Regions from separate parts of the Kitasatospora sp. NPDC093679 genome, predicted to be linked through region 2. Evidence: riboswitches for the same ligand, from Rfam matches in the RefSeq annotation. Region 2 holds a riboswitch; the other holds the start of a gene.
The links. A riboswitch is a leader RNA that binds a small molecule or an ion and turns the genes downstream of it on or off. The one in region 2 is predicted to bind cobalamin.

Region 1 (14,066 bases), on a different contig from region 2:
GGGTCGGCGTCCCGGTGGGTCACGTCGGCGACATGCGCACGCTGTTCGACGGCATCCCGCTCGAGCAGACGAACACCTCCATGACGATCAACGCCACCGCGATGTGGCTGCTGGCGCTCTACCAGGTGGTCGCCGAGGAGCAGGGCGCGGACATCGCCAAGCTCACCGGCACCACCCAGAACGACATCGTCAAGGAGTACCTGTCGCGGGGGACGCACGTCTTCCCGCCCGGGCCGTCCGTCCGGCTGATCACCGACATGATCGCCTACACGGTCGCCAACATCCCCAAGTGGAACCCGATCAACATCTGCAGCTACCACCTGCAGGAGGCCGGGGCGACCCCCGTCCAGGAGATCGCGTACTCGATGTGCACCGCGATCGCCGTCCTCGACGCCGTCCGCGACTCCGGCCAGGTGCCGGCCGAGCGGATGGGCGAGGTCGTCGGCCGGATCTCCTTCTTCGTGAACGCGGGCGTCCGCTTCGTCGAGGAGATGTGCAAGATGCGGGCCTTCTCCCGACTCTGGGAGAAGGTCACCCGCGAGCGCTACGGCATCGAGGACGCCAAGCAGCGCCGGTTCCGCTACGGCGTGCAGGTGAACTCGCTGGGCCTCACCGAGGCCCAGCCGGAGAACAACGTCCAGCGCATCGTGCTGGAGATGCTCGCCGTCACCCTCTCCAAGGACGCCCGCGCCCGCGCCGTCCAGCTGCCCGCGTGGAACGAGGCCCTGGGCCTCCCCCGCCCGTGGGACCAGCAGTGGTCGCTGCGCATCCAGCAGGTGCTCGCCTACGAGTCCGACCTGCTGGAGTACGGCGACATCTTCAACGGATCCACGGTGGTCGAGGCCAAGACCGACGAGCTGCTCGCCGGCGCCGAGGCCGAGATCGCCAAGGTGCTGGAGATGGGCGGCGTGATCCCGGCGGTCGAGTCCGGCTACCTCAAGTCCAACCTGGTCGCCTCGCACGCGGCCCGCCGCGCCCGGATCGAGGCCGGCGAGGACAAGATCGTCGGGGTGAACTGCTTCGACACCACCGAGGAGAGCCCGCTCACCGCGGACCTCGACACCGCGATCATGGTGGTGGACCCGGCCTCCGAGCGCTCCGTGCTCGCCGGCCTGGAGCAGTGGCGCGCCGGGCGCGACGAGGCGGCCGCGCAGACCGCCCTGGAGCAGCTCAAGGCCACCGCGGCGACCACCGACAACCTCATGCAGGCCACCCTCGCCTGCGCCCGCGCCGGCGTGACCACCGGCGAGTGGGCCTTCGCCCTGCGCGAGGTCTTCGGCGAGTACCGCGCGCCCACCGGCGTGGGCGGCGCCCCGGTCGCCGTGGCGGCCGAGCCCGGCGGCGAACTCGCCGCCGTCCGCGAGGCGGTCGCCGCGACGGCCGCCGAGCTCGGCACCGGCAAGCTCCGCCTGCTGGTCGGCAAGCCGGGCCTCGACGGCCACTCCAACGGCGCCGAGCAGATCGCCGTCCGGGCCCGCGACGCCGGCTTCGAGGTGGTCTACCAGGGCATCCGGCTCACCCCGGAGCAGATCGTCTCGGCGGCCGTCGCCGAGGACGTCCACTGCGTCGGCCTGTCCATCCTCTCGGGTGCCCACCCCGAGCTGGTGCCGGACGTCCTGCAGCGGCTGCGCCGCACCGGGGTGGAGGATGTGCCCGTGATCGTCGGTGGCATCATCCCCGCTGCGGACGCCGAGGCCCTCAAGGCCGCCGGTGTCGCCGCGGTCTTCACCCCGAAGGACTTCGGCATCACCACCATCATCGGCCGGATCGTGGACGAGATCCGGCTGGCCAACAGGCTCCAGCCGTGGGCCGCGGCGCCGCACTCGACCGCGACCAGCTGACCGGGAAGGAATCACCACCCCCATGACCACCGTCAACCGCCTCCGGCCGCGCCGCTCCTGCCTGGCCGTGCCCGGCAGCAACCCGCGCTTCCTGGAGAAGGCCCAGGGCCTGCCGGCCGACCAGGTCTTCCTCGACCTCGAGGACGCCTGCGCCCCGCTGGTCAAGGAGAGCGCCCGGCACAACATCGTCGACGCCCTCAACAACGGCGACTGGGGCAACAAGACCAAGGTCGTCCGGGTCAACGACTGGACGACGCACTGGACGTACCGCGACGTCATCACGGTCGTCGAGGGCGCCGGCCCGAACCTCGACTGCATCATGCTGCCGAAGGTCCAGGACGCCGAGCAGGTGAAGGCGCTCGACCTGCTGCTCACCCAGATCGAGAAGACCATGGGCTTCGAGGTCGGCAAGATCGGCATCGAGGCGCAGATCGAGAACGCCAAGGGCCTGATCAACGTCGACTCGATCGCGACCGCCTCGCCCCGGCTGGAGACCATCATCTTCGGCCCGGCCGACTTCATGGCCTCGATCAACATGAAGTCCCTGGTCGTCGGCGAGCAGCCGCCCGGCTACGACGCGGACGCCTACCACTACATCCTGATGCGCATCCTGATGGCCGCCCGCGCCAACGACCTGCAGGCCATCGACGGGCCCTACCTGCAGATCCGCAACGCCGACGGCTACAAGGCGGTCGCCCGCCGCGCCGCCGCCCTCGGCTTCGACGGCAAGTGGGTCCTCCACCCGGACCAGGTCGCCGCCGCGAACGAGATCTTCTCGCCCTCGCAGGAGGACTACGACCACGCCGAGCTGATCCTCGACGCCTACGACTGGTGCACCTCCGAGGCGGGCGGCGCCAAGGGCTCCGCGATGCTCGGCGACGAGATGATCGACGAGGCCAGCCGCAAGATGGCCCTGGTCATCGCCGGCAAGGGCCGCGCCGCCGGCATGGAGCGCACCAGCAAGTTCGAGCCCCCGCAGGCCTGACCCGCCCGCCCCCTCCCCAGGCCTCCTAAGGACACCCCATGCAGTTCGGACGCACCTACGAAGAGTTCGAGGTCGGCGCGGTCTACAAGCACTGGCCCGGCAAGACGGTCACCGAGTACGACGACCACCTCTTCTGCCTGCTCACCATGAACCACCACCCGCTCCACATGGACGTCAACTATGCGGAGAACACGACGGACTTCGGCAAGAACGTCGTCGTGGGCAACTACATCTACTCCCTGCTGCTCGGCATGTCCGTCCCGGACGTCTCCGGCAAGGCGATCGCCAACCTGGAGATCGAGTCGCTGCGCCACGTCGCCCCGACCTTCCACGGCGACACGATCTACGGCGAGACGACCGTCCTCGACAAGTGGCCGTCCAAGTCCAAGGACGACCGCGGCATCGTGTACGTCGAGACCAAGGGCTACAAGCAGGACGGCACGGTCGTCTGCATCTTCCGCCGCAAGGTGATGGTGCCGACCGCGACGTACATCAAGGAGCGCGGCGGCGAGCAGCCCGGCCGCCCGACCCCCGCCTCCTGAGACCCCGGACGGGTGGGCCGCCGTCATCGGCCTCACCCGACCCGGCCCGGGGGCCCTGCTGCCGCAGCCACGCCGGCAGGGCCCCCGACAACGACTTCCGTGCTCCGGCACGAGCCGCTCTTCCCTCCCCCACCCTCACGCCTTCAGATAGGGAGCCGCACGATGGGACGCCTCGCACAGACCGACGGCCTCACCGAGATCCAGCGGGACATCCTCGCCACCGTGCGGGACTTCGTCGACAAGGAGATCATTCCGGTCGCGACCGAGCTGGAGCACAAGGACGAGTACCCGACCGCGATCGTCGAGGGGATGAAGCAGCTCGGCCTGTTCGGCCTGACCATCCCCGAGGAGTTCGGCGGCCTGGGCGAGTCCCTGCTGACCTACGCCCTGGTGGTCGAGGAGATCGCCCGCGGCTGGATGTCCGTCTCCGGCATCGTCAACACCCACTTCATCGTGGCGCACATGATCAACGCGCACGGCACCCAGGAGCAGAAGGAGTACTTCCTGCCGCGGATGGCGGCCGGCGAGATCCGCGGTGCCTTCTCGATGTCCGAGCCGGGCCTCGGCTCCGACGTCGCGGCGATCTCCACCAAGGGCGTCAAGGACGGCGAGTTCTACGTCCTCAACGGCCAGAAGATGTGGCTGACCAACGGCGGCACCTCCACCCTGGTCGCGGTGCTCTGCAAGACCGACGAGGGCGGCTCCACCCCGTACAAGAACATGACCACCTTCCTGATCGAGAAGGAGCCCGGTTTCGGCCCGAACCCGAAGGTTCCCGGCCTGACCGTGCCCGGCAAGATCGAGAAGATGGGCTACAAGGGCGTCGACACCACCGAGCTGGTGCTGCAGGACGTCCGCATCCCGGCCGACCGCATCCTGGGCGGCGTCCCCGGCAAGGGCTTCTACCAGATGATGGACGGCGTCGAGGTCGGCCGCGTCAACGTCGCCGCCCGCGGCTGCGGCGTCGCCCGCCGCGCCTTCGAGCTGGGCATCTCCTACGCCCAGCAGCGCACCACCTTCGGCAAGAAGATCGCCGAGCACCAGGCGATCCAGTTCAAGCTCGCCGAGATGGCCACCAAGGTCGAGGCCGCGCACCAGATGATGGTGATGGCCGCCCGCAAGAAGGACAGCGGCGAGCGCAACGACCTCGAGGCCGGCATGGCCAAGTACCTCGCCTCCGAGTACTGCAAGGAGGTCGTCGAGGACGCCTTCCGCATCCACGGCGGCTACGGCTTCTCCAAGGAGTACGAGATCGAGCGCCTCTACCGCGAGGCCCCGATGCTGCTCATCGGTGAAGGTACTGCGGAGATCCAGAAGATGATCGTCGGTCGGCGGCTGCTCGAGGAGTACCGCCTGGCCGACTGATCAGGCACGTCCCCGACTTTCCGCATGGTCGGGCACGGGCGTGCGGGCCCGTGCCCGGCCCCCTGCCGCACCGGTACGGCCTGGTCAGCCGTGGGGGGCGGTGCGGCGGGCCCGGAGGCGGCCGCAGGGCGCGTACCTGCTGGTATGCGCCCTGCGGCCGCCTCTGCACACCGTGGCGGCGCCGGCGTCCCCCGGCGTGTCGACCCTCCGCGGAGGGCGCCCGGCGTGCGATGAGAGGTGGGTCACGCGCCACGCCCGAGCCCTTGGGGAACCACCCCGCCTCGGCTACGGTCGTATACATAGCAGGCATGGTTCGGCACCATGCCCGGCATATCCACGAACAGGCGGCTTGCCCACCTACCGCCTGGTCCCGATAGCATCCACCGGGACAGCGTCCCCATGTACCCGATCCCCGCGGTGGCCCCCGTCCAGCGGCCATGATCCCCCGCGACTAAGGTCTTCGATGCCCATCAGCCCGTCCCCTCACACCTCCGTCCCGGACGGCGACCCCTTCGCCGCACCGACGGCCGGTCGGCGTCCGCGCGTGACGATCGCGCGCGGCGCGACCCCCTGGTTCGCCCCGACCCTGGCCACCGCCGCCGTGACGACCGCCCTCACCCGGCGCTCCGGCAAGTGGGCCCTGGCGGCTGTCCCGGCCTGCGCCCTCGGTGCGGGCATGCTGTGGTTCTTCCGCGACCCGGAGCGTGAGATCGGCACCGGCAGAGTCATCTCCCCCGCGGACGGCGTGGTGCAGTCGATCGACGCCTGGCCGGACGGCCGGACCCGGGTGGCCATCTTCATGAGCCCGCTCAACGTGCACGTCAACCGGGCCCCGCTGCCCGGCACCGTGACGTCCGTCGAGCACGTCGCCGGCGGCTTCGTCCCGGCGTTCAACAAGGACAGCGACCAGAACGAGCGGGTCGTCTGGCACTTCGACACCGAACTCGGCGACATCGAGATGGTCCAGATCGCGGGGGCCGTGGCCCGCCGCATCGTGCCGTACGTGAGCGCCGGCACCAAGGTCGAGCAGGGCGAGAGGATCGGTCTGATCCGCTTCGGCTCCCGCGTCGACACGTACCTGCCGGCAGGCGTCGAGGTTGGCGTCGAGGTCGGCCAGAAGACCACCGCCGGGGTGACGCGCCTTGACCGTGACTGATCCTGAGACTCTCGTCGGCCTCGGAGACGAGGAGGAGACGGAGCTGCGGCGCCGCCGCTGGGCGCGCGACCGCGAGCTGCGGGCGCCCCGTTCGCCGCAGCACCTGTCCACCGCCGACTTCCTGACCCTGGGGAACGCCGTCTGCGGCTTCCTGGCGATCTACTCGATCACCACCGGGGTCCTGATGCCGCACCTCACCGGTGAGACCACCGCGCCGAACCGCAACAGCGCCGCCACCGCGGTCACGCTGCTGCTGATCGGCTCGATGTGCGACCTGTTCGACGGCCTGGTGGCCCGCAAGCTGCGCTCCTCGGCGCTGGGCGCGGAGCTGGACAACCTGGCCGACCTGATCAGCTTCGGCATCGCCCCGGCGTACTTCGTGGCGGTCTGGGGCATCGTGTCGCCGGACAGCAACCAGCAGCTCTCGGCGTTCATCGCGCTGACGGTCCTGCTGGCGGTGGTGCTGAGGCTCGCCCGGTTCTCGGCCGTCAAGATGCGGCCGGGGATCTTCCAGGGCATGCCGTGCCCGATGGGCGCGATGACGGTGATCGCCATCGTGCTCCTCGACCCGCCGTTCGTGCCGGGCCTGCTGATGATCTTCGGTGTGGCGTACCTGATGGTCAGCCGCATCGAGTACCCGAAGCCGCAGGGCCTGCTCGCCACCGCGACGCTCTGCTGGATCGTGGTCTCGATCGGCTGCCTGGCGGCCTGGGCGGCCGGTCTGCCCGGCGGCGACCTGCTGATGCACATCGGTGCCGTCGCCCAGATCACGCTCGCCGCGATGGCGCCGCTGCTGGTGATCCGCCGCAAGGTCGGCCAGAAGGTGGGCGACGTCCGCGCCCGCCGCGCGGAGTCCCGCGGCTGCTGAGCCGGCGGGAGTCCCCGCAGACCCGACGAGAGGGGCCCGCATCCGAACCGGATGCGGGCCCCTCTCGCGTGCCCGGGAGGCGGGTGCGGGCGGTTACCGGCCGGCACCGCCGTCGTGGACGCTGAAGGCGGAGCGGCGGGCCGCCCGGGCCACCGACGGGTCCGGGTGCACGCCGGAGACGGCGGTCAGCACCGAGGCCGCCCGCGGGTGGCCGGACTGCCGGGCCCGGTTGAACAGCCGCACCGGCTCGCCCGCCGAGGCGCCCTCGACGTGCGGCACCAGCAGCGCCGTGTCGCCGTGGTCGAGGACGGCCGCGGCGGTGTCCACCCACAGCCAGGCGGCGTCCTCCGCGCCCAGCACGTCGGCCGGGGACACCGGGCCGTCGTCGGAGCGCTCGGCCAGCCAGAGCAGCGCGTACGGCCGCAGGACCTGCTCGTCCACGGCGGCCCGGACGGCCTGCTCGGCGGGGCCGCCGGCGACCCGCAGGGCCTCGAAGGCGAGGCCGCGCAGCAGGGCGTCCTCGCCGCGGGCGGCGTCCAGCAGCTCGGCGACCGCGCGGTCGGCCGGCCGGGCGGCGACCCAGGCCCGGTACTCGGCGCGGGCCGGCCCCGGGGTGTAGTCGGCGCAGGCGGCGAGCAGCTCCAGCGCGTCCTGCTCGATGTGGCCGGCGGCGGTCTGCGCGACGGTGCAGATCTCCTCCAGCTTGGCGCGGACCGCCCAGTGCCCGAGCGGGGAGAGCTCGGCGGCGTCGTCGCGGCGCTCCAGGGCGCCGACGGCGGCCAGGCCGTCCAGCATCCAGTCGAGGACCGCGGCGACGTCGGCCGCGGAGGTCGGGGTGTCGATCTGCGGCTCCCGGCAGGTGCCGCGGACGGCGGACATCGCGGAGGCGGCGTGCGGCACCGGCGAGGGGCCGAACGAGCCGGTGCCGGCGCCGTGCCGGCGCTCGTCCAGGCCGCGGCGCAGCAGCTCCAGCAGCTCGTTGTCCGGGACGGGCCCGTCCACCAGGTGCAGGAAGGACAGCAGGTGCGGCGCCTGGTCGACGGCCTGGCCGGCCAGCAGGGCGAAGACGCCGCGCATGGCCGCGGGCGGCACGGGCGCGAGCAGCGTCCAGGCGTCGAACAGCGCGGACCAGCCGCGGACCACCGCCTCGTCGTCGTGCTCCCAGGCGTTCAGCCGCCAGCCGGGCCCGGCGCCGCCGTCGCGCAGCTCGACCAGGCCGACCAGCAGGGCCTGGCCCCAGGCCTTGGCGGCGGCACCGACGGTCATGGCGAGGGCGCGCCCGGCGGCCCGGGCGTCGTCGGGCAGCAGCTCGCCGCGCTTGTCGACCTCGCCGAGCTCGCCGGCCCAGCGGGAGATGCGCACCGCGTCGGCGAGCATCCGGCGGGCGAGCGGGGCCAGCTCGGCGGGAGCGGGGAAGCCGTCCGGCACCGGCACCCGGCCGCGGCCCGGCTTGGGTGCGGGGGTGCGGCGACGGACCGGCCCGCCCGGAGGCGTGCTCTCGGGCCGGCGGGCTGCTCCTGGCAGACGGGTGACCGTCGCTCCGGTGCGGATCGCGGGCTGGAGCGGGGCATCACGGTCGCGCGGGTTCCGAGACGTCACGCCGAGCAGTCTTCCCCGTGTACCGGCCTTCTGTCACATCGAGTTCTACGCGCGATCGTAGGTCCGGTCCGCGGACGGGGGATGAGATCGGGCAACAGCCACCAAACCGGGTCCTCCGAGCGGGAAACCTGGCATGAGCACACCCCTCGCGGGCGGGCCCGCCGGGCTCACAGCAGCGGGGTGAGCCAGCGGCGCAGCGCCTCGCCGTAGCCGTCCGGGTCGGCGTTCCACAGGGCCGCGTGCGCGCCGTCCGGGACGGGGTGCAGGCTCACCAGGTCGTCGCGCCGCCGGGCGAGGCGCTCGGCCGCCGCGAAGGGCGCCACCGCGTCCACGGGGCTGTGCAGCAGCAGGGCCGGCACGTTCAGGTCGGTGCCGTCGGCCAGCCGGGCGAAGCCGGCCAGGTCGACCTTGGTGCGGCCCTCGGCGGCCAGCGCGCCGAGCTCGGCGAGCGGGGCGGGCACCCCGGCCCGGGCGGCCTCCTGGCGGACGGTCGTCGGCCAGTCCAGCACCGGCGAGTCCAGCACCAGGCCGGCGATCGACTCCCGCCAGGCCGAGCGGGCCGCGGTGTGCAGCGCCATCGTCGCGCCGAGCGACCAGCCGAAGAGCACGATCCGGCCGGCGCCGTTCGCCTGCGCGAGGCGGACGGCGGCGTCGACGTCCCGCCACTCGGTCTCGCCGAAGTGCCCCAGGCCGTCCGGCGAGGGCGGGGCGCCCGCGTCGCCGCGGTGGGTGACCACCAGCACGGGCATCCGCAGCGCGTGCAGCAGCGGCAGCACCGGGAGGGCCTGCTGCCGGTCGGCGCCCGGACCGTGCACCAGGACCGCCCACAGCCCGCGGATGCCCGGCAGGTACCAGGCCGGCATCGGGCCGAGCTCGCCCTCGACGTCGCTCGGGGTGAAGTCCAGGCCGAGCGCGGAGGCCGGGTCGCCGAGATGCACCCGGGCGGTCACCCGGACCTCCGTCCCGCTGTACAGCGAGCCGGCGCCGGTGGCGAGCAGCCGGCGGGTGACGCTCTGCGGCCCGGTGGCCAGCACGTCGCCGACCACCGCGTGCCCGCCCCCGGCCCACTCCAGGGCGTAGCGGCCGGGGCGCTCGGTCTCCACGCTGCGGGTGAGCATGACGCGGTCCGCGGCCAGCTCCTGCACCCGGATGCCCGGTCCGCCCGCCTGCCCGGCGGCCGCGAAGGCTCCCGCGAACCCGGGCCGGACGGCCCGTTCGGACACCCGGCGGCCGATCAGCAGTGCCGCGGCACCCGTCCCGACGGCGGCGGCCGCGACGATCGCGGCGGTTCCCCAACGCATGGCGCTCCCGGTGTGGCGGCACGGACATGGCGATCCCAGTCCACGCCCCGGCCCGGGAGCGGGCCACCCGGGCGGGTCCGTCCGGGCGGGTCCGTCCGGACGGACCGGACCGGGCGGCTCAGACCGGCACGTCGGTGCCCCGGCGGGCCAGCAGCTCCCAGAACCGCTCCGCGAGCGGCCGGGCCGGCGGGCGGGCGGCGTCCGGCACCGACGAGCCCCAGTGCCCGGGGACGAGGTACTCGTCCTGCAAGTCGGCCAGCACCCCGCCCAGCAGGTCGTACGGGACGGGCACGATCCGGCCCACCTCCCGCAGCTGCGCCTGCCAGCGGCCGTCCACCACCTGGCGCAGCCGCCGGTCCAGGTCGTCCTGACGCCCGGTCACCCGGACCAGCACCCGCAGCGGTAGCCCGAGCACGTGCGCCAGCGCCAGGCCCTGCTCACCGTCCGCGTCCCAGCGTCCGGTGGCCTCGGCCCTCGCGTAGGTCTCCGCACCCACCCCGATCCGGTGCGCGGCCTGCTCCCGGGTGAGCTCCCGGGCCAGCCGGAAGTCCCGCAGGGTCGCCGGCGCGACGCCCATCAGCCGGGCGGGCGGGCACCACAGCGCCCGGGAGAGCGCGATGAACTCCTCCTCCGACGGGAGGAACTCACCGGCCTCCCAGGCCGCCACGTGCGAGGGCAGCAGCCGGACACCGTGCGCGGCCATGGCCTCGGCGACCTGCTCCGGGCTCAGGCCGAGCCCGGCGCGGTGCGCCCGCGCGGCCGGCGGGGAGAACGGCACCGGAGGCGGTGCGGACGGTCTGCGTCGCATGCGACAAGAACGTACGGGCGCCCGCGCGGCACCACCCACACGCCGAACGCACGAACCCGGCCCCGGCGGGACCGCCCGCCGCTGGAGGATCGTACGGGGCGGGCGGCGACGGAATCCGGCGACGGAGTGTGACCAAGCCCTCCGGAGGCTTTGTTGACTGGTGGTCGGAGCGCGTGATGGGATCTCGGGGCCATACGGAGGCATGCAGAGGAAGCCGGTGCGAATCCGGCGCGGTCCCGCCACTGTCACCGGGGAGCACGCTCGACCTGCACGGTCACGGCGGTCCGCCACAGGGCCGCTGGAAGGCCCGAGCGCGCGCCGGACCCGGAAGCCAGGAGACTCTCGCCGCCGGTTCGTCGATCCAGGGCGCGGACCCTGAGTGAGGACACGCACGCCATGCAGGCTGCCCAGCGGTCACCGCTGCGCCCCGACCGGGGAGCCGGGCCGTGGCCCGGCTGAGCTCCGCCCCCTACCTGCTGGGCGCCGTGGCCGGCCACCTCGCCGACACCGCCTTCGCCGATCCCCGCCGCGGCCACCCGGTCGCCCTCTTCGGCAGCGCCGCCGGACGCCTGGAGCGCCGGCTCTGGCGCGACCACCGGGGCGCCGGCGCCGCCTTCACCGCGCTGAGCGTGGGCGCCGTCGCAGCCGGGGCCGCCCTCGCCGACCACGCGCTGCGGCGCCGTCCCGCGGCCCGCGCCGCGCTCGCCGCGGCCGCCGCCTGGACGGTCCTCGGCGGCACCTCGCTCACCCGGGAGGCCCGCGCGATCGGCCGCTCCCTGGAGGCCGGCGACCTCGCCGCCGCCCGCGGGCGGCTCCCCCACCTGTGCGGGCGCGACCCGAGCGCCCTGGACGAGCAGCAGATCGCCCGCGCCGTCGTCGAGTCCGTCGCCGAGAACACCGCCGACGCGGTCGTCAACGCCCTCACCTGGGGCGCGCTGGCGGGCACCCCCGGACTGCTGGCCTTCCGGGCCGTCAACACCCTGGACGCGATGGTGGGCCACCGCTCGCCCCGCCACCTGCGCTTCGGCTGGGCCTCCGCCCGGCTCGACGACGTGGCGGGCTGGCCGGGCGCCCGGCTCACCGCGCTGCTGACCGTCGCCGCGGCGGAGCACCCGCGGGCCGCCTGGAAGGTCTGGCGGCGCGACGGGTCGTCACACCCCAGCCCCAACGCCGGACAGGCCGAGTCGGCCTTCGCCGGCGGCCTCGGCGTCCGCCTCGGCGGCACCCTGCGGTACGGCGAGCGTGTCGAGCACCGCCCCGTCCTCGGCGCCGAACTCCGCCCGGTCGCCGTCGCGGACATCGAACGCGCCTGCCGCCTCTCCCGCCGCGTCGGCATCCTGGCCCTGGCCGTCACCACGGCCGCCCGCGGCCTCACCGGCCTGATCGGGGCATCCCGGGGGCGCGGGGAACCGCGCGCGGCGGAAGTGACGGCGCCGCACCTTCCGTTCCGCGCAGATCCGCCCACCGTCGCGGCCGGGACGGCCGTCCTCACCGCCGGCGCCACACGCAAGCAAGGGAGTGTCACGTGACGAAGGCTCTGCTGGTGGCAGGGACGACCTCGGACGCGGGCAAGAGCGTGGTCACGGCGGGGATCTGCCGGTGGCTGGCCCGGCAGGGGGTGCGGGTGGCGCCGTTCAAGGCGCAGAACATGTCGCTGAACTCCTTCGTCACCGCGGACGGCGCCGAGATCGGCCGCGCCCAGGCGATGCAGGCGCAGGCCGCCGGGGTGGCGCCGGAGGCGGCGATGAACCCGGTGCTGCTGAAGCCGGGGGCGGACGGCCGCAGCCAGGTGGTGCTGCTCGGCCGGCCGGTCGCCGAGGTCGGGGCGCTGGACTACCGCGAGCGCAAGCCCGTCCTGCTGGAGCGGGCGCTGGAGTGCCTGGCGGACCTGCGCAGCCGGTACGAGGTGGTGGTCTGCGAGGGCGCCGGCTCGCCCGCGGAGATCAACCTGCGGGACCGGGACATCGCCAACATGGGCCTGGCCACGGCGGCGAACCTGCCGGTGGTGGTGGTCGGCGACATCGACCGCGGCGGGGTGTTCGCGGCGATGTACGGCACCCTGGCGCTGCTGTCCGCGCAGGACCAGGCGCTGGTGGCGGGCTGGTTCGTGAACAAGTTCCGCGGGGACGCCCGGCTGCTGGCGCCGGGGCTGGAGATGCTGCGTGAGCTGACGGGCCGTCCGGTGCTGGGCACGCTGCCGATGCTGTCCGGCCTGTGGCTGGACGCCGAGGACTCGCTGGACCTGTCGACGGCGGTGGAGAACCGTCCGACCGCGGCCCCGCACGGCGCGGAGGTGCTGCGGGTGGCCGTGGTGCGGCTGCCGCGCCTGTCGAACTTCACCGACGTGGACGCGCTGGCCCAGGAACCGGGCGTGCTGGTCCGCTGGGCGACCCGGCCGGAGGAGCTGGCCGACGCCGACCTGGTGGTGCTGCCCGGCACCCGGGCGACCGTGGCCGACCTGGACTGGCTGCGCGGCCGCGGACTGGACACCGCATTGCAGGCGCGGGCGGCGGCCGGGCTGCCCGTCCTCGGCGTGTGCGGCGGCTACCAGATGCTCTCCCGGGAGATCGTCGACGCGGTGGAGTCGAAGGCGGGCGCCGTCGAGGGCCTCGGGCTGCTGCCGACCCGGGTGGAGTTCGGTGTGGAGAAGGTGCTCGGCCGGCCGGTCGGCGAGGCGTACGGGGAGCGGGTCGAGGGGTACGAGATCCACCACGGCGTGGTGGCCGTCGAGGGCGGGGAAGCCTTCTTGGACGGCTGCCGGGTCGGCGCGGTGTGGGGGACGACCTGGCACGGCGCGCTGGAGAACGACGGCTTCCGCCGGGCGCTGCTGCGCGAGGTGGCGGCGGCGGCCGGGCGGGCCTTCGTCCCGGCGCCGGACACCTCGTTCGCCGCGGCGCGCGAGGAGCGGCTGGACCGGCTGGGCGACCTGATCGAGGAGCATGCGGACACCGACGCGCTGTGGAAGCTGATCGAGGGCGGGGCACCGCAGGGGCTGCCGTTCGTGCCGCCGGGTGCGCCGTGAGCGGGGCCGTGAACATGGGAGAGCAGATGAGTGACGCCCGTTATCCGTTCACCGCGGTCGTCGGCATGGCCGACCTGCGGCTCGGGCTGCTGTTGAACGCGGTCTCGCCGGCCGTCGGCGGTGTGCTGGTGCGCGGCGAGAAGGGCACCGCCAAGTCGACCATGGTGCGCGCCCTGGCGGGGTTGCTGCCGTCGATCGGCACGGTCGCCGACTGCCGGTTCGCCTGCGACCCGGCGGCGCCGGACCCGCAGTGCCCGGACGGCGCGCACGGCGGCGCAGGTTCGCTGGAGCGGCCCGCGCACCTGGTGGAGCTGCCGGTCGGCGTCTCCGAGGACCGGATCGTCGGCTCGCTGGACCTGGAGCGGGCGCTCGCCGAGGGCGTCAAGGCGTACGAGCCGGGCCTGCTGGCCAGGGCGCACCGCGGCGTGCTGTACATCGACGAGGTCAACCTGCTGCAGGACCACCTGGTCGACCTGCTGCTGGACGCCGCGGCGATGGGCCGCTCGTACGTGGAGCGGGAGGGCGTGTCGGTGCGGCACGCCGCGCGCTTCCTGCTGGTGGGCACGATGAACCCGGAGG
Region 2 (14,066 bases):
CGGCGACCGCGCCGTCACCGTGCAGCGCCTCGCCGAGCTGGCGGAGTTCTACGGCGTGCCGGTGCAGGAGCTGCTGCCCGGCGGCACCCCCGGCGGTGCGGCCGAGCCGCCGCCGCGCCTGGTCCTCGACCTGGAGAGACTGACCCAGGTCCCGTCGGAGAAGGCCGGCCCGCTGCAGCGCTACGCGGCCACCATCCAGAGCCAGCGCGGCGACTACAACGGCAAGGTGCTCTCGATCCGCCAGGACGACCTGCGCACCCTGGCCGTGATCTACGACCAGTCGCCGTCGATCCTCACCGAGCAGCTGATCAGCTGGGGCGTGCTGAACCCGGACGCGCGCCGCGCCGTCCGCGAGGAAGACGCGGGCTGACCCCTTCTCCCCCCTTTGCAGAAACGTCACGGCGGGGCGTGCGGCAGTTGCCGCACGCCCCGCCGTGGTTCCGCCCCCGGCCCGCGCACCGGCACCCCGCCGCCGCCGCCGTCAGCACACCGTGCCCAGGCTGAAGCCCGGCTCGGCCCTCACCTCGTCCAGCTCGACCGCCGCCGGCGCGTAGCCGCCGCCCTCGCTCTGCCAGGCCCACGCGACCTGCCGGTACTCGCCGCAGGCACCGGCCGACCCCTGCGAGCCGTGCAGCAGCGCCGCCCCCGGCAGCTCCCGGTAGAGGCCCGCGCACAGCACCGCGCAGACCAGGTCCAGGTCCTCGTCGTTGATCCGCACCACCCCGTCCTCCCAGTGCAGGATCCGGGCCTCCGCCTCCAGCCGGCCGCCCGGCGCCTCCACCGCGCACAGGAAGCGGTACGCGCCGAACCCGGCCCCGACCAGCATCCGACGGAACAGCTCGGCGCCCCGCTGATGCGCCTGCCGCACCAGCACCGCCGCGTCCTCGGCGCCCCCGCCGTCCCCGCCGGGCACGCGGTCCAGCAGCAGCTCGACGTGGCGCAGCGTCAGACCGCTGTCCCGCGCGCGGACCAACCGCGGCACGAAGTCGCCGACGAGCTCCTCGCCCTGGTACGGCAGCAACTGCGTCTGCAGCGGCGGATTGACCAGGTACCGGTCCCGGGATGCCGGCTCGGCCGGGTCCAGCCGGTGCAGCAGGCAGAAGTCGGCGAAGTCGTCGACGTGGAACATCCGGGCCTGCACGGTGCCGTACGTCCGGCGGGCCTCGGCCAGCAGCACGGCGGTGTCCAGCAGGTAGCTGTCGAAGTCCGCGGCGTCCGTGAGGCGCCAGGCGCGGGCCCGCTCGAAGTCCTCCGCGCTGGTGAGGATGCCCGTGACGAAGGCCTCCTCGCCGTGCGGACGGCCTGCGGCGGCGGCGTTGGCGGTGCAGCGGGAGGGCCGGGGGGCGCGGGGGTTGCGGGACATCGTCGACTCCTGCGGGGCGGTGCGGTCGGTCGCCCCTGTTCCTCCCCATCCCCGCGGGCCGCACACGCACCGGTTGTCACAGCCCTGTAACCGAAAGCGACGAGGCGGCGGCAACCGCCCCCAAGGGGCACGGGCGATGCCCCAGGGGCGCGGGGAACTGCGCAATGTGAGGGCGGTCAGATCGACAGGTCCGGGCATTCGAGGTCGGCCCGAACCGTACGGATGCCCGCTCTCGGACTGCGCAGTTCTCCCCCAGCCTTCGGCCGGGAGATGCCCCCATGCGCCCCTGGGGGTTGCCCGTGCCTCAGGACCTGGGGGCGCGGGCGAGTTGGCGGGACTGGGCGACCAGGCGGCCGGTCTCGTCCCAGATCTCGCAGTCCTCCTCGAAGTAGCCGCCGGCCAGGTTCCGGGTGGCGTGCGCGACGCGGAGCCAGCCTGGCGCCGGCTTCGCCCGGAGGTGGACGGTGAGTTCGACGGTCGGCGCCCAGCCGGGCCGGCCGAGGTCGAAGGTGACGGGCGGCAGGGAGTCGGCGACGAGCAGCAGGAGCAGCGGGTCGGGCTGCCGCCCGTCGGCGAGCCGGAACCAGCCCTGGATGCGGCCGTTCCCGGAGGGCTGCCCGAGGGCCCAGCCGACGGTGGCCGGGTCGAGCCGGAGGTCGAACCGCTCCAGCAGCGCGGCCTGTTCGATGAGCTGCGGCGGCGCGTGCTCGACGCCGATGCATTCGTCCGGCAGCGGCATCACGGGCGGCAGGGCGCTGGTGGCGACCTCGGCGTCGAGGGTGTCGAGGTCGCCGAAGGTGGCGAGCACCCGGAGCCGCTCCTCGCCGTCCTGGAGGAGCGAGGCGGTGCCGGTGGTGAGGCTCCGGCCGCGGCGGACGGTCTCGGTGCGGACGGTGGCCGGGCCGGGGCGGGAGGCGGAGAGGTAGTGGCCGGTGATGGAGAACGGGTCGCGGTGGTCGCCGTTGGCGAGGGAGAGGGCGTGCCCGGCGACGGCGAGCAGCAGGCCGCCGTTGACGCCGCCGCCGATCTGCCAGCCCGCGCCGAGTTCGGCGTCGTACCGGCCGGGCTCCGCGGCGTGCGGGGTGAGTGCGATGCCCTGGTCGAACTCGCTGCGTGTCGCGGTGGTCATCGGTGGTACGCCCTTCGCCTCGGCCATTACTCGCCAGTAGCCTACGCCTCCGCACGGGGCGGGCGAAGGCCCGGGAGCGGACGGCGGCCCGGGAACGCGCGAAGGCCGCCGGACCGGTTCGGTCCGGCGGCCTCTCGGGCCGTCCGTGCGGGGCGCGGGGCCCGGGCGCGACGGGTCAGTCGCGGCGGATCTGCGGCTTGAGATCCATGAAGCGGGCGAGCAGGCCGTTGACGAACGCCGGGGACTCGTCGGTGGAGTACTCCTTGGCGATCTCGACGGCCTCGTCCAGGACGACCGCGTCCGGGACGCCGTCCTCCCAGATCAGCTCGTAGGCGCCGATCCGCAGCACGTTGCGGTCCGCGATCGGCATCCGGTCGAGCGTCCAGCCGACCGCGTAGGTCGAGATCAGCTCGTCGATCCGCCGGGCGTGGCCGGTGTAGCCCTCGATCAGCTGCATGGTGTACTCGCCGACCTGCGGGGTGGTCTCACCCGGCTTGGCCTCACGTGCCCGGCCCACCCACTCGGCGAGCACGCGCTCGGGCGCGACCCCCCGGTGGTCGGCCTCGAAGAGGATCTGGAAGGCCCGGGTGCGGGCCTTGGTACGCGCGTTGGACACGATTACTTGACCCGGCCGAGGTAGCTGCCGTCGCGGGTGTCGACCTTGACCTTCTCACCGGTGGTGACGAAGAGCGGGACCTGGATCTCGGCGCCGGTCTCCAGGGTGGCCGGCTTGGTGCCGCCGGTGGAGCGGTCGCCCTGGACGCCCGGCTCGGTCTCGGCGATGGTGAGCTCGACGGCGGCCGGGAGCTCGACGTACAGCGGGACGCCCTCGTTCTGGGCGACCAGGGCCTCGAAGCCCTCGAGCAGGTACTTGGCGGCGTCGCCCACGGTCGCGGCGTCGACCGGCACCTGGTCGTAGGTGTCCATGTCCATGAAGATGAACTGCTCGCCGTCGCGGTACGAGTACTGCATCGTGCGCTTGTCGACGTTGGCGGTCTCGACCTTGATGCCCGCGTTGAAGGTCTTCTCGACGACCTTGCCGGTCAGGACCTCCTTGAGCTTGGTGCGCACGAAGGCCGGGCCCTTGCCGGGCTTCACGTGCTGGAACTCGACGACGGACCAGAGCTTGCCGCCCTCCAGCTTGAGGACCATGCCGTTCTTGAGATCGTTCGTAGAAGCCACGAGCGCACTAACTCCTGATATAGCTGTCAAGGAACCAAGGGCTGCGCCTCCTGCCTCCCGCTGCGCGGGCTACAGGGCGAGGAGCTCCTTGGTGGTGATGGTGAGCAGCTCGGGCCCGCCCTCCTCGAGGGGGCGCACGACGAGCGTGTCCTCGATCCGGACCCCGCCCCGCCCCGGGAGGTGCACCCCCGGGCCGACGGTGACCGGCACGCGATTGTCCAGTTTACCCATGTCGGCGGGTCCCAGGCGCGGCGCCTCCCGGATCTCCAGGCCGATGCCGTGTCCGACCGGGTGCGCCGGGCTGTCGGTGTGGCCCGCGGCCTGCAGCACCTCGCGGGCGGCCAGATCGGGTACGGACTCCGAGACGCCCGGGCCGAGCGCCTCGCGTCCGGCCCGCTGGGCGCGGAAGACCAGCCGGTGCAGTTCGACCTGCCAGGGCGCCGGCGCGGCGCCGATGACGAAGGTCCGCGCGGTGGAGACGCCGTACCCGCGGTAGCAGGCGCCGAGCACGACGGTGAGGAAGTCGCCCTCCTCGACCCGCCGGTCGGTGGGCTGGTGGGCCTCCAGGCCGGAGTGGCTGCCGGTGCCGACGGAGACCGGGAAGGCGGCGCGGTCGGCGCCGTGGTCGATCATCCGGCGTTCCAGCTCCATCGCCAGGTGCCGCTCGGTGCGGCCGACGAGGATCGACTCCAGCAGTTCGCTGAGCGCCTGGTCGGCGATCTCGGCGGCGATCCGCAGGTCGGCGATCTCGTGCTCGTCCTTGACGACGCGCATCCCCTCGACCGCGGTGCCGAGGTCGGCGAGCCGGACGCCCTCGGCGACGCCGGCGAGCGCGCGGTGGCGGCGGACGGTGAGGTCGTGCTCCTCGACGGCGAGGTCGAGGACCTTCAGCCGGCCTGCGGCCTCGGCGGCGGCCAGCGCGGTGTCGGTGTCGGCGGGCACCAGCAGCTGGCCGATGTCCGGCCCGAGCAGGTGCTCGCCGCCCTCCTCGGGCGGCAGGTCGTCGGGCAGCGCCAGCAGCGCCCGCTCGCGGGTGAGCAGCAGGCTCGCGCCGCACGGCGGGCAGCCGGTGAGGTAGCGGACGTTGGAGGCGCGGGTCACCAGGGCCGCGTCGACCCCCGACGCACTGCAGTGCTCCCTGAGGCGCTCCCGCCGCGCCGCGTACGCATCGGACATGCCACGAGCCTACGAACTGCGGACGGCCCGCGCCCGTCGAGCCGGCGGGCCGGGCCGCCCGGCCCGGGACGGGCCCGGAGGGGGTGGTGCGGCGGGCGCGGGGGCGGGCACGGCGGGTCGCGGACCGGCCGGCGGCGCGGGGCCGAACGGGGGAACGGACCGGCGGACGGACGGGCGGACGGGAAGGGGGCGAACGAGTCGGGGACGGGGCGGGACCGGGCGGGAATGGGCGGGAATGGAACGCCCCGGGCTCGCGTTGGAGCGGATACGAAAACGACTTCCGTTTCGGACAAGAGGCCCGGGGCGGAGGTTCGGAGCCACCGAGGAGGAGCAGATGGCCCGCAGCGAACTGCGCCCGGTCGTCCGGCTGAGGTCGACCGCCGGCACCGGTTTCACCTACGTGACGCGCAAGAGCCGCCGCAACGACCCGGACCGCCTGGTACTGCGCAAGTACGACCCGGTCGCCCGCGAGCACGTGGCCTTCCGCGAAGAGCGCTGAGCCCGGTCACAGGCCCCGCCCGGCACGTCCACCGACCCCCGAAGGAGCAGCCCCCATGAAGAACGGCATCCACCCCGCCTACCGTCCGGTCGTCTTCCGCGACAAGGCCGCCGGCCGGTCCTTCCTCACCCGCTCGACGCTGACGTCCGCGTCCACGGTGGTCTGGGAGGACGGCACCGTGCGCCCGGTGGTCGACGTGGACACCTCGTCGGCGAGCCACCCCGTCTGGACCGGGCGCGCCCGCGTCCTGGACCAGGCCGGCCGGATCGAGCAGTACCGGAGGCGGTACGGCCGCGACTGACCGCCCCGCGCACGACCGCGCCCCCTCCCCGGCCGGGGAGGGGGCGCTTCGGCGTGCACCCGCGGGCTCAGCGCGGGGGCGGCGGCACCGAGACCACGAGGGTGAGCCGGACGGGCACCTCGCCGTCGTTGCGGTAGCCGTGCGCGGCGGCCGCCTCGTAGGAGGCGGTGGAGCCGGCCGGCACCAGGTGGTCGCGGCCGTCCAGGGTGAGGGTGAGTTCGCCCTCCTCGACCCGGGCGATCTCCACGGTGCCCGTGGGGTGCGGGTCCGAGCCGTGCCCCTCCCCCGGCAGGATCAGCCACTGCCAGAGCTCCAGCGGGCCGGGCGCCTCGATGCCGTTGAGCAGCACCCCGGTGCCGCCCTTGGCGCCCGACCAGAGCTGGACGGCCTCGTCGTCGGGGACGATCCGCACGGTGGAGGTCTCGTCGTAGTCGAGCAGCCGGGCGATCGAGGCGCCGAGCGCGTCGGCGAGCCGGACGACGGTGCCCACGCTCGGATTGGTCCTCCCCTGCTCGATCTGCACGATCATGCCGCGGCTCACCCCGGAGCGGGCCGCGAGTGCGTCGAGGGTGTGGCCGCGGTCGGCGCGCAGCCGCTTGAGGTTGCGCGCCAGGGCCTGGGTGATCAGATCGGGGTCGGGCATACCAGTCCAATGAATTGATTCGTCCGGTTCACTCTGTTGACCTAAGCTGCTGGGACACCGAGCGTCCACCCGACCGTACTCCGGAGTCCACTGTGCTGTCCCAGCTCCTCGCCCTCGCCGCCAGCCTGCTGTGGGGCATGGCCGACTACGGCGGCGGCTCGCTCACCCGCCGGCTGTCCGCGCTGACCGTGGTGGTCGCCTCGCAGGCCGCCGCGGCCGTCCTGCTCGTCCTGGCCCTCCTCGCCGTCGGCGGCGCGGGCGCGGCCTCCGCCGGCCTCTGGTACGCGGTGGCGGCGGGGGTGATCGGGCCGTTCGCCCTCCTCGCCTTCTACCGCGCCCTCGCGCTCGGGCCCATGGGGGTGGTCTCGCCGCTGGCGACCGTCGGCGTCGCGGTGCCGGTCGGGCTCGGGCTGCTGCTCGGGGAGCGCCCCGGCCCGGCGCAGGCCGCCGGCATCGCGGTCGCCGTGCTCGGCGTCGCCCTGGCCGGCGGTCCGCGTCGCGGCGGCGGCACGGTCGGCCTGCGGGTGCTGGTGCTGACGCTGACGGCGGCCCTCGGCATGGGCACGGTGATGGCCCTGGTCGCCCGGGCCTCCGACGGCGGCGGGCTGCTGCTCGTGCTGTGCGTGCAGCGGCTCTGCAACGTGGCGGTCGGCGGCGGCGTCCTGCTGGCCGGGCGCCGTGGGCGGGAGCCCGGTGCACCGGGGGCGCTGCGGCGGAGCCTGCCCGCACTGACCGCGGTCGGGGTGGCCGACGTCGCCGCGAACGCCGCCTTCGCCGCCGCCTCGCACCGCGGGTCGGTGGCCGTCGCCGCGGTGCTGGCCTCGCTCTACCCCGTGGTCACCGCCCTGATGGCCCGGGGGCTGCTCAAGGAGCGGCTGCGGCGCGTCCAACTGCTCGGCGCGGGCCTCGCGGTGGCGGGCACGCTGCTGCTGGCGGCGGGCTGACACCCCGTCCGCCGATCGGCGCGGTCGCCCGCGGGCCATCTCAGCCCGCCCCACCGGGCGTCCAGCGCTGCTCGACCCGGGCGATCCGCCAGTAGCCGATCGCCGCCGCCCACACCACCACGAACAGGCCGACGATGACGAAGCCGACGTTGTCCAGGCTGAGTCCGGCGATCCAGCCGCTCACCGGGTCGGTCAGGCCGAGCTTGTCGTGCAGCACCGCGACGAGCTCGATCGTGCCGATGACGAAGGCCACCGCGATCGACAGGCCGGTGATGGCGAGGTTGTAGAACACCTTGCGGACGGGGTTGGAGAACGCCCACTGGTAGGCGAAGTTCATGAACGTGCCGTCGAGGGTGTCGAACAGGCTCATCCCGGCGGCGAACAGCAGCGGCAGGCAGACGATCGCGTACCAGGGCAGGCCCGCCGCGGCGCCCGAGCCGGCCATCACCATCAGCGTCACCTCGGTGGCGGTGTCGAAGCCGAGGCCCAGCACCATGCCGACCGGGAACATCTGGCCGGGGCGGGAGATCGAGCGGGTGGCGCGGCGCAGGACACGGTTCATCAGGCCGCGCGAGTCGAGCTGCCGTTCGAGCTCCGCCTCGTCGAAGGTGCCGGCCCGCATCGCCCGGAAGACCCGCAGGATGCCGAGCAGGGCCGCCAGGTTGAGCGCGGCGATCAGGTAGAGGAAGGCGCCGGAGGCGGTGGTGCCGATGGTGCCGAGCACCTGGTGGGTGGTCGAGCCGTCGTCCATCAGCACCCCGGCCAGCTGGGCGCCGCCCGCGACCAGGGCGGCCATCAGCACCACCATCGACGAGTGGCCGAGGGCGAACCAGAAGCCCACCGAGACCGGTCTCCGGCCGTCGGCCATCAGCTTGCGGGTGGTGTTGTCGATCACCGCGATGTGGTCGGCGTCGAAGGCGTGCCGCATGCCCAGGGTGTAGGCGGTGATGCCGAGTCCGGCGCCGAAGACCTGGGTGCCGACCTCGTAGCGCTCCGGCACCACCAGCAGGAAGAGCGTGCCGAAGGCGGCCACGTGCATCGCCAGGATGACCGCCAGCAGGCCGGCCGTGCGGAGGGTGTCCTCCCGGCGCCAGCGGAAGGCGGGCAGGCCGGGGGCGGTCGGCGGCGCGGCCGTACCGGTTGCGGGCAGGGTCATCTGCGGTTCACGCTCCAACACCTCGTGGAATGACGTCGTGAGGTGCCGTGGCCGGTCTCCTGGCTCACGGGGAGGTTCTGACGGTGCCCGTACCCGGCCTTCCCGGGCGCGCCTGCGCCCAGTGACCCGCGAGGGGTACGGATTGACTCCCCGTTCACAGTGGCGAGGGCCGCTCCGGACTCGGACCCCGAGGTCCTGCACCGGTCTTCCCGAACACCACGGCTGCTCCACCGTAGGGGTGACGGACCGACAGCTGCAAGCCTGCACAACCGCGCAGGTGTCGTAGATCACGGCCGGTCGGCCTGCGAGAATGCCGCCATGCACCTCCTCCCCGCCGATCGCGCAGGCCACCGCACCATCGACGGGCACCGGGTCTGCGAGGCGATCGCCGGGATCGGCGACACCGGGCGGGTCCGGGCCTGGGCGGAGCTGTTCGGCCTGCTCGCCGACCCGGGGCGGCTGGCGCTGCTGCTCGCCCTGCACACCACCGGGCCGCTGGCCGTCACCGACCTGGCGCTGGCCACCGGGATGCGCGATCCGGCGGTCTCCCAGGCGCTGCGGCTGCTGCGCGCCGCGGGCGTGGTCGAGGGCGAGCGGGACGGCCGGGTGGTGCGCTACCGGCTGACCGACACCGCGGTGGCCGAGGTGCTGGAGCACGGGGTGCTGGGGCGCGCCGACTGAGCGCCCGCTCGGAACGACCGCCGCACGGCACGACCGCCGCACGGCACGAACCGCTGCACGGCACGGACCCCTGCACGGCACGGACCCCTGCACGGAATGAGGGCTTCCTGACGGTTTGTCAGCGGGACGGGGGGTCAGCTTCAGCCAAGTTTTCTTGTCATGTCACCTCGAAGCCGTTCCGGTGCCCCATGCTTCCGGAGGCGGTCCGTCCGGCCCGCCGTCCCCAGGCTCCTGACGAGGAGACACCCGTGAAGCTTCGCCGTACGTTCGCCGTGGGGCTGCTGGCCGCGGCCGCCACCCTGCTCCCCGCGCACCAGTCCGGCGCCGCCACCGGCGGCGGCCTGCCGTTCGGTTCGGCCACCGCCGTCGGGATCCACAACACCTACGACCCGGCCGCCTTCCCCTTCCTCGCGCAGAGCCTGGACACCGGCACCGGCATGATCGAGCTCGACGCGTGGACGGACACCGTCACCAAGGAGTGGAAGGTCAGCCACTCCAACCCGCTCGGCAACGCCAACAACTGCACCGCCGCCACCGGCCCGGCGACGCTGTACAGCGGCGGCACCAACAAGAACCTCGAGTACTGCCTCGACGACCTGCGGATCTGGCTCGCCGCCCACCCGTCCAGCGGCCCGCTCGTCGTCAAGCTGGAGCTCAAGGGCGGGTTCGCCGCCAACCGCGGCATGGGCCCGGCCCAACTGGACGCCCTGATAGCCGCCCACCTCGGCAGCGCCGTCTTCCGCCCCGCCGACCTGCTCGCCAAGCCCGGCGGCGGCAGCTACCCGAACCTCGACGAGGCCGCGAAGGCCGGCAACTGGCCCACCCGCGACGCCCTCGCCGGCCGGGTCCTGGTGGACGTCATCCCCGGCACCGTCGAGGAGGGGAACCCCTTCGACACCCTGCACACCGACGTCGAGTACAGCCGCTACCTGCGCGACCTCGCGGCGGCCGGCAGGGCCGGTCAGGCCCAGGTCTTCCCGGTGGTGCACGGCGCCGTCTCCGGCGACCCGCGCAACGCCTACGGCGAGGCCAGCATCCGGCCCTGGTTCGTGGTCTTCGACGGTGACGCCTCGGCGTACGTCGGCGGCGTCGACACCGGCTGGTACGACGCCCGCCACTACCTGCTGGTCATGACCGACGCCCACAACGTGGCGCCCGCCATCAGCTCCACCGACCCCACGGCCGACCAGGCCCGGGCCCGGGTGACCCAGCTCGCGGCCGCCCACGCCAGCATCGTCTCCAGCGACTGGCGCAAGCTGCCCCAGGTGCAGTCCATGGTGCTGCCGCGCGGCTGACGGACCGTCGCCCTGCCCGGCCGACGGCCGGGCAGGGCCGCGCTCAGCGCCGCTGGCAGCCGGGGCACCAGAAGAGGTTGCGGGCCGCCAGCGACTCGGTGCGCACCGGTGTCCCGCAGACCAGGCAGGGCATGTCGGTGCGGCGGTAGACGTACACCTCGCCGCCGTGGTCGTCGACCCGCGGCGGCCGGCCCATCGCCTCCGGCGTGTGCTCCGGGCGGACGGTGTCGATCCGGCCCGCGCCGACGCCCGCGTGCATCAGGGCGACCAGGTCGGCCCAGATCGCGTCCCACTCCTCGCGGGTGATCCTGCGGCCCTCGCGGTGCGGGCTGATGCCGAGGCGGAAGAGCACCTCGGCGCGGTACACGTTGCCGACGCCGGCCAGCACCTTCTGGTCCATCAGCAGCGCGGCGACGGTGGTGGAGCTGCGGGCCATCCGCCGCCAGGCGGCGTCCGGATCGGCGTCGGGGCGCAGCGGGTCCGGCCCGAGCCGGGCGTGGACGGCCTCCTTCGCCGCGGGGTCGAGGAGTTCGCAGGTGTTGGGGCCGCGCAGGTCGGCCCAGCCCTCGTCGTTCGCCATCCGCAGCCGCACCTCGCCGACCGGCGCCGGAGCGCCGCCGCTGCCGAAGGTGAAGCCGCCGTACAGCCCGAGGTGGACGTGCAGCCAGTCCTCGCCGAAGCCGAGGAAGAGGTGCTTGCCGTGGGCCTCGGCCTCGTCCAGCGGGCGGCCGTCCAGTCGCGCGGCGCCCTCGGCGAACCGCCCCTGCGGGCTGCTGACCCGTACCGGCCGGTCGGCGAACACCCGGTGGTTCTCGTGGGCGAGGCGGTGGATGATGTGGCCCTCGGGCACGGGCGTCAGCTCCTCGTCTGGTCCGTCGCGGTCCCTCCATCATCCCAGGTACCAGTGACATCCCCGACCGACCGCCCGCCCGGGGCAGAGGCCGTCCCACGAGGGCACCCACGGTGGCCCACGTCCGCCGTGCGCTGTTCCCCGCGCCCCTGACCACCCGGTCGCAGCCGGGAGCGGACCACGCCGTCGGCGTCGGGCACCGTCCGGGCACCGCCGCCGGTCACGGTCGGCCGGTGAGGCGGGACATGATGGCGCGGTCGAGGGCGGCGGCGGTGGAGGCGACGTCGAGCTGGGAGTTGTCGATGATCGGCAGGCCCGAGGTGCGCCAGCCGGCCATCCGGCCGTGGATGCGGGCGACCTCCTCGTCGCTGAGCCGGCGGTTGCCGCTGCGGCGGGCGTTGCGGGCGAGCACCGAGTCGAGGCCGGGCAGCAGGACGACGGGGATCATGCCGGGGCCGATGTGGCGCTTCCAGCCGCCGAGGCCGATCGCCGGGCGGTCCGGGAAGACGGCGTCGTCGATGATGCAGGAGATGCCGTTGGCGAGGTAGTTGCGGCAGGCGAAGCCGCAGGTCCGGCGGGCCAGCCGGTACTGGGCCTCGGAGGCGTTGTTCCAGCCGGACTGCGGGTTGGCGAAGCCGGACTGCACCCACTCGCGGACGTCGTCCAGGCTGATGTGCGCGGTCGGCATCGGCTGCCGTTCGGCCCAGTGCCGGGCGACGGTGGTCTTGCCGGCGCCGGCCGGGCCGATCAGCAGCACGGCTATCGGGCCCGTGGGCAGCTGCTGCTGCGGCGGGTGCGCGGGCAGTTGGACGGGCGCACCGGTCGGCAGGACGAAGTGGCCGGTGGCGCCGGGCGGCACGCTCATGGCGGCCGTGGGCGGCGCCGCGGGAGGCACGGCTGCGCCGGGCTGCGGCTGTGCGGCGGGCTGCTGCGGGTACGGCGGCCGGCCCACCCCCGGTGCGGCGCCCGGCCGGGCCGGGTACGGCGGCGCGACGGGTCGCGGAGGCATCGGTCCTCCCCCGGTGTACTGCGACATCGTCACCTCCCGACCGGGACACTACACGTCGGCCCGGTGGCGGGCACAGTCCGCCACCGGGCCGCGTGATCGCACGTCAGCGGGTGGTGAGCTCCTCCGCGATGGCGCGCAGCGCCAGTTCGTAGGAGCCGAGGCCGAAGCCGGCGATGGTGCCGGAGGCGATCGAGGCGATCACCGAGTTGTGCCGGAAGGTCTCCCGCGCGTACGGGTTGGAGATGTGCACCTCGATGAGCGGCGCGGTGCGCTGGGCGGCGGCGTCGCGCATCGCGTACGAGTAGTGCGTGAAGGCGCCCGGGTTGATCACGACCGGGGTCTTGGCGTCGGCGGCCTGGTGCAGCCACTCGACCATCTGCAGCTCGGAGTTGGTCTCGCGGACCTCGACGTCGAGGCCGAGTTCGGCGCCGAGTGCGGTGCAGCGGTCGACCAGCCCGGTGTAGGAGGTCGCGCCGTACACGTCGGGCTCGCGGCTGCCGAGCCGGCCGAGGTTGGGGCCGTTGAGGACGAGGACCCTGGTGGTCATCCGGACACCTCCGCGTAGGCGGCGACCAGCAGGGACGGGTCGGGCCCCTCCAGGATGGAGGTCTTGGCCAGGCCGTCCAGGACGACGAAGCGCAGCAGGTCGCCGCGGGACTTCTTGTCGATCTTCATCGCGTCGAGCAGCCGCGGCCAGGCGTCCGCCCGGTAGGTGAGCGGCAGGCCGACCGAGCCGAGCACCCGGCGGTGGCGGTCCGCGGTCTCGTCGTCGAGCCGGCCGGCGAGGCGGCCGAGTTCGGCGGCGAAGACCATGCCGATGGAGATGGCCGCGCCGTGCCGCCACTTGTAGCGCTCGTTGCGCTCGATGGCGTGGCCGAGGGTGTGGCCGTAGTTGAGGATCTCGCGGCGGCCGGCCTCCTTGAGGTCGCCGGAGACCACGTCGGCCTTGACCTGGATGGCCCGCCGGATCAGCTCCGGGGTGTGCGGCCCGGACGGGCTGGTGGCGGCCTCCGGGTCGGCCTCGACGAGGTCGAGGATGACCGGGTCGGCGATGAAGCCGGCCTTGATCACCTCGGCCAGGCCGGAGACGTAGTCGTGCTTGGAGAGCGTCTCCAGGGTGGCGAGGTCGGCGAGCACGCCGGCCGGCGGGTGGAAGGCGCCGACCATGTTCTTGCCCTCGGCGATGTTGATGCCGGTCTTGCCGCCGACGGCGGCGTCGACCATGCCGAGCAGGGTGGTCGGCATGGAGATCCAGCGCACGCCGCGCAGCCAGCTGGCGGCGACGAAGCCGGCCAGGTCGGTGGTGGCGCCGCCGCCGAGGCCGACGATCACGTCGCTGCGGGTGAAGCCGGTCTGGCCGAGCACCGACCAGCAGTACGCGGCGACCTCCGCGCTCTTGGCGTCCTCCGCGTTGGGCACCTGGAGGGCGATCGCCTCGTAGCCCTCGGCGGCGAGGTCCTCGCGGACCGCCTCGCCGGTGGCGGCGAGCGCCTCCGGGTGGATCACCGCGACCCGCTTGGCCTTGCCGCCGATCAGCGGGGCGAGCTCGCCGAGCAGCTGGTGGCCGACCAGCACGTCGTACGGGTCGTGGCCGGCGCTGCCGCCGACGTGGATGGTGACGGTGTCGGTCATGCCTGCTTCAGCTCCAGTGCTTCCATTACGGCGTCCGCGACCTGCTCCGGGGTGAGCCCCTCGGTGTCGACGACGGCCTTGGCCACCTCCAGGTAGAGGGGGCGGCGGGCGTCCATCAGCTCGCGCCAGCGGGCCCGCGGGTTGACCGCGAGCAGCGGGCGCGGCGCGTCCAGGCCGACCCGCTTGACCGCGTCGCCGAGCGCGAC

Region 1: it holds a riboswitch for cobalamin, as region 2 does, so the genes downstream of both, AB0O09_RS14595 (cobalamin biosynthesis protein) here and AB0O09_RS13430 (HoxN/HupN/NixA family nickel/cobalt transporter) in region 2, are expected to answer to the same signal.

Annotation. Positions count from the first base shown of each region.
Region 1 covers NZ_JBFBDW010000014.1:11,475-25,540, forward strand. The annotation lists gene AB0O09_RS14550 (protein meaA) at 1-1,841, shown strand, start outside; gene AB0O09_RS14555 (CoA ester lyase) at 1,852-2,826, shown strand; gene AB0O09_RS14560 (MaoC family dehydratase) at 2,865-3,368, shown strand; gene AB0O09_RS14565 (acyl-CoA dehydrogenase family protein) at 3,531-4,733, shown strand; gene AB0O09_RS14570 (phosphatidylserine decarboxylase) at 5,197-5,889, shown strand; gene AB0O09_RS14575 (CDP-alcohol phosphatidyltransferase family protein) at 5,933-6,757, shown strand; gene AB0O09_RS14580 (hypothetical protein) at 6,851-8,356, opposite strand; gene AB0O09_RS14585 (alpha/beta fold hydrolase) at 8,524-9,657, opposite strand; gene AB0O09_RS14590 (transcriptional regulator) at 9,776-10,465, opposite strand; cobalamin riboswitch at 10,672-10,807, shown strand; gene AB0O09_RS14595 (cobalamin biosynthesis protein) at 10,939-11,994, shown strand; gene AB0O09_RS14600 (cobyric acid synthase) at 11,991-13,487, shown strand; gene AB0O09_RS14605 (putative cobaltochelatase) at 13,514-14,066, shown strand, end outside.
Region 2 covers NZ_JBFBDW010000012.1:124,964-139,029, forward strand. The annotation lists gene AB0O09_RS13380 (transcriptional regulator) at 1-370, shown strand, start outside; gene AB0O09_RS13385 (hypothetical protein) at 482-1,363, opposite strand; gene AB0O09_RS13390 (thioesterase family protein) at 1,668-2,492, opposite strand; gene nusB (transcription antitermination factor NusB) at 2,668-3,108, opposite strand; gene efp (elongation factor P) at 3,111-3,674, opposite strand; gene AB0O09_RS13405 (aminopeptidase P family protein) at 3,744-4,850, opposite strand; gene rpmG (50S ribosomal protein L33) at 5,185-5,349, shown strand; gene AB0O09_RS13415 (type B 50S ribosomal protein L31) at 5,405-5,650, shown strand; gene AB0O09_RS13420 (XRE family transcriptional regulator) at 5,718-6,293, opposite strand; gene AB0O09_RS13425 (DMT family transporter) at 6,389-7,237, shown strand; gene AB0O09_RS13430 (HoxN/HupN/NixA family nickel/cobalt transporter) at 7,278-8,393, opposite strand; cobalamin riboswitch at 8,425-8,629, opposite strand; gene AB0O09_RS13435 (metalloregulator ArsR/SmtB family transcription factor) at 8,712-9,074, shown strand; gene AB0O09_RS13440 (phosphatidylinositol-specific phospholipase C domain-containing protein) at 9,323-10,369, shown strand; gene AB0O09_RS13445 (DNA-formamidopyrimidine glycosylase family protein) at 10,413-11,219, opposite strand; gene AB0O09_RS13450 (AAA family ATPase) at 11,440-12,255, opposite strand; gene aroQ (type II 3-dehydroquinate dehydratase) at 12,332-12,775, opposite strand; gene aroB (3-dehydroquinate synthase) at 12,772-13,860, opposite strand; gene AB0O09_RS13465 (shikimate kinase) at 13,857-14,066, opposite strand, start outside.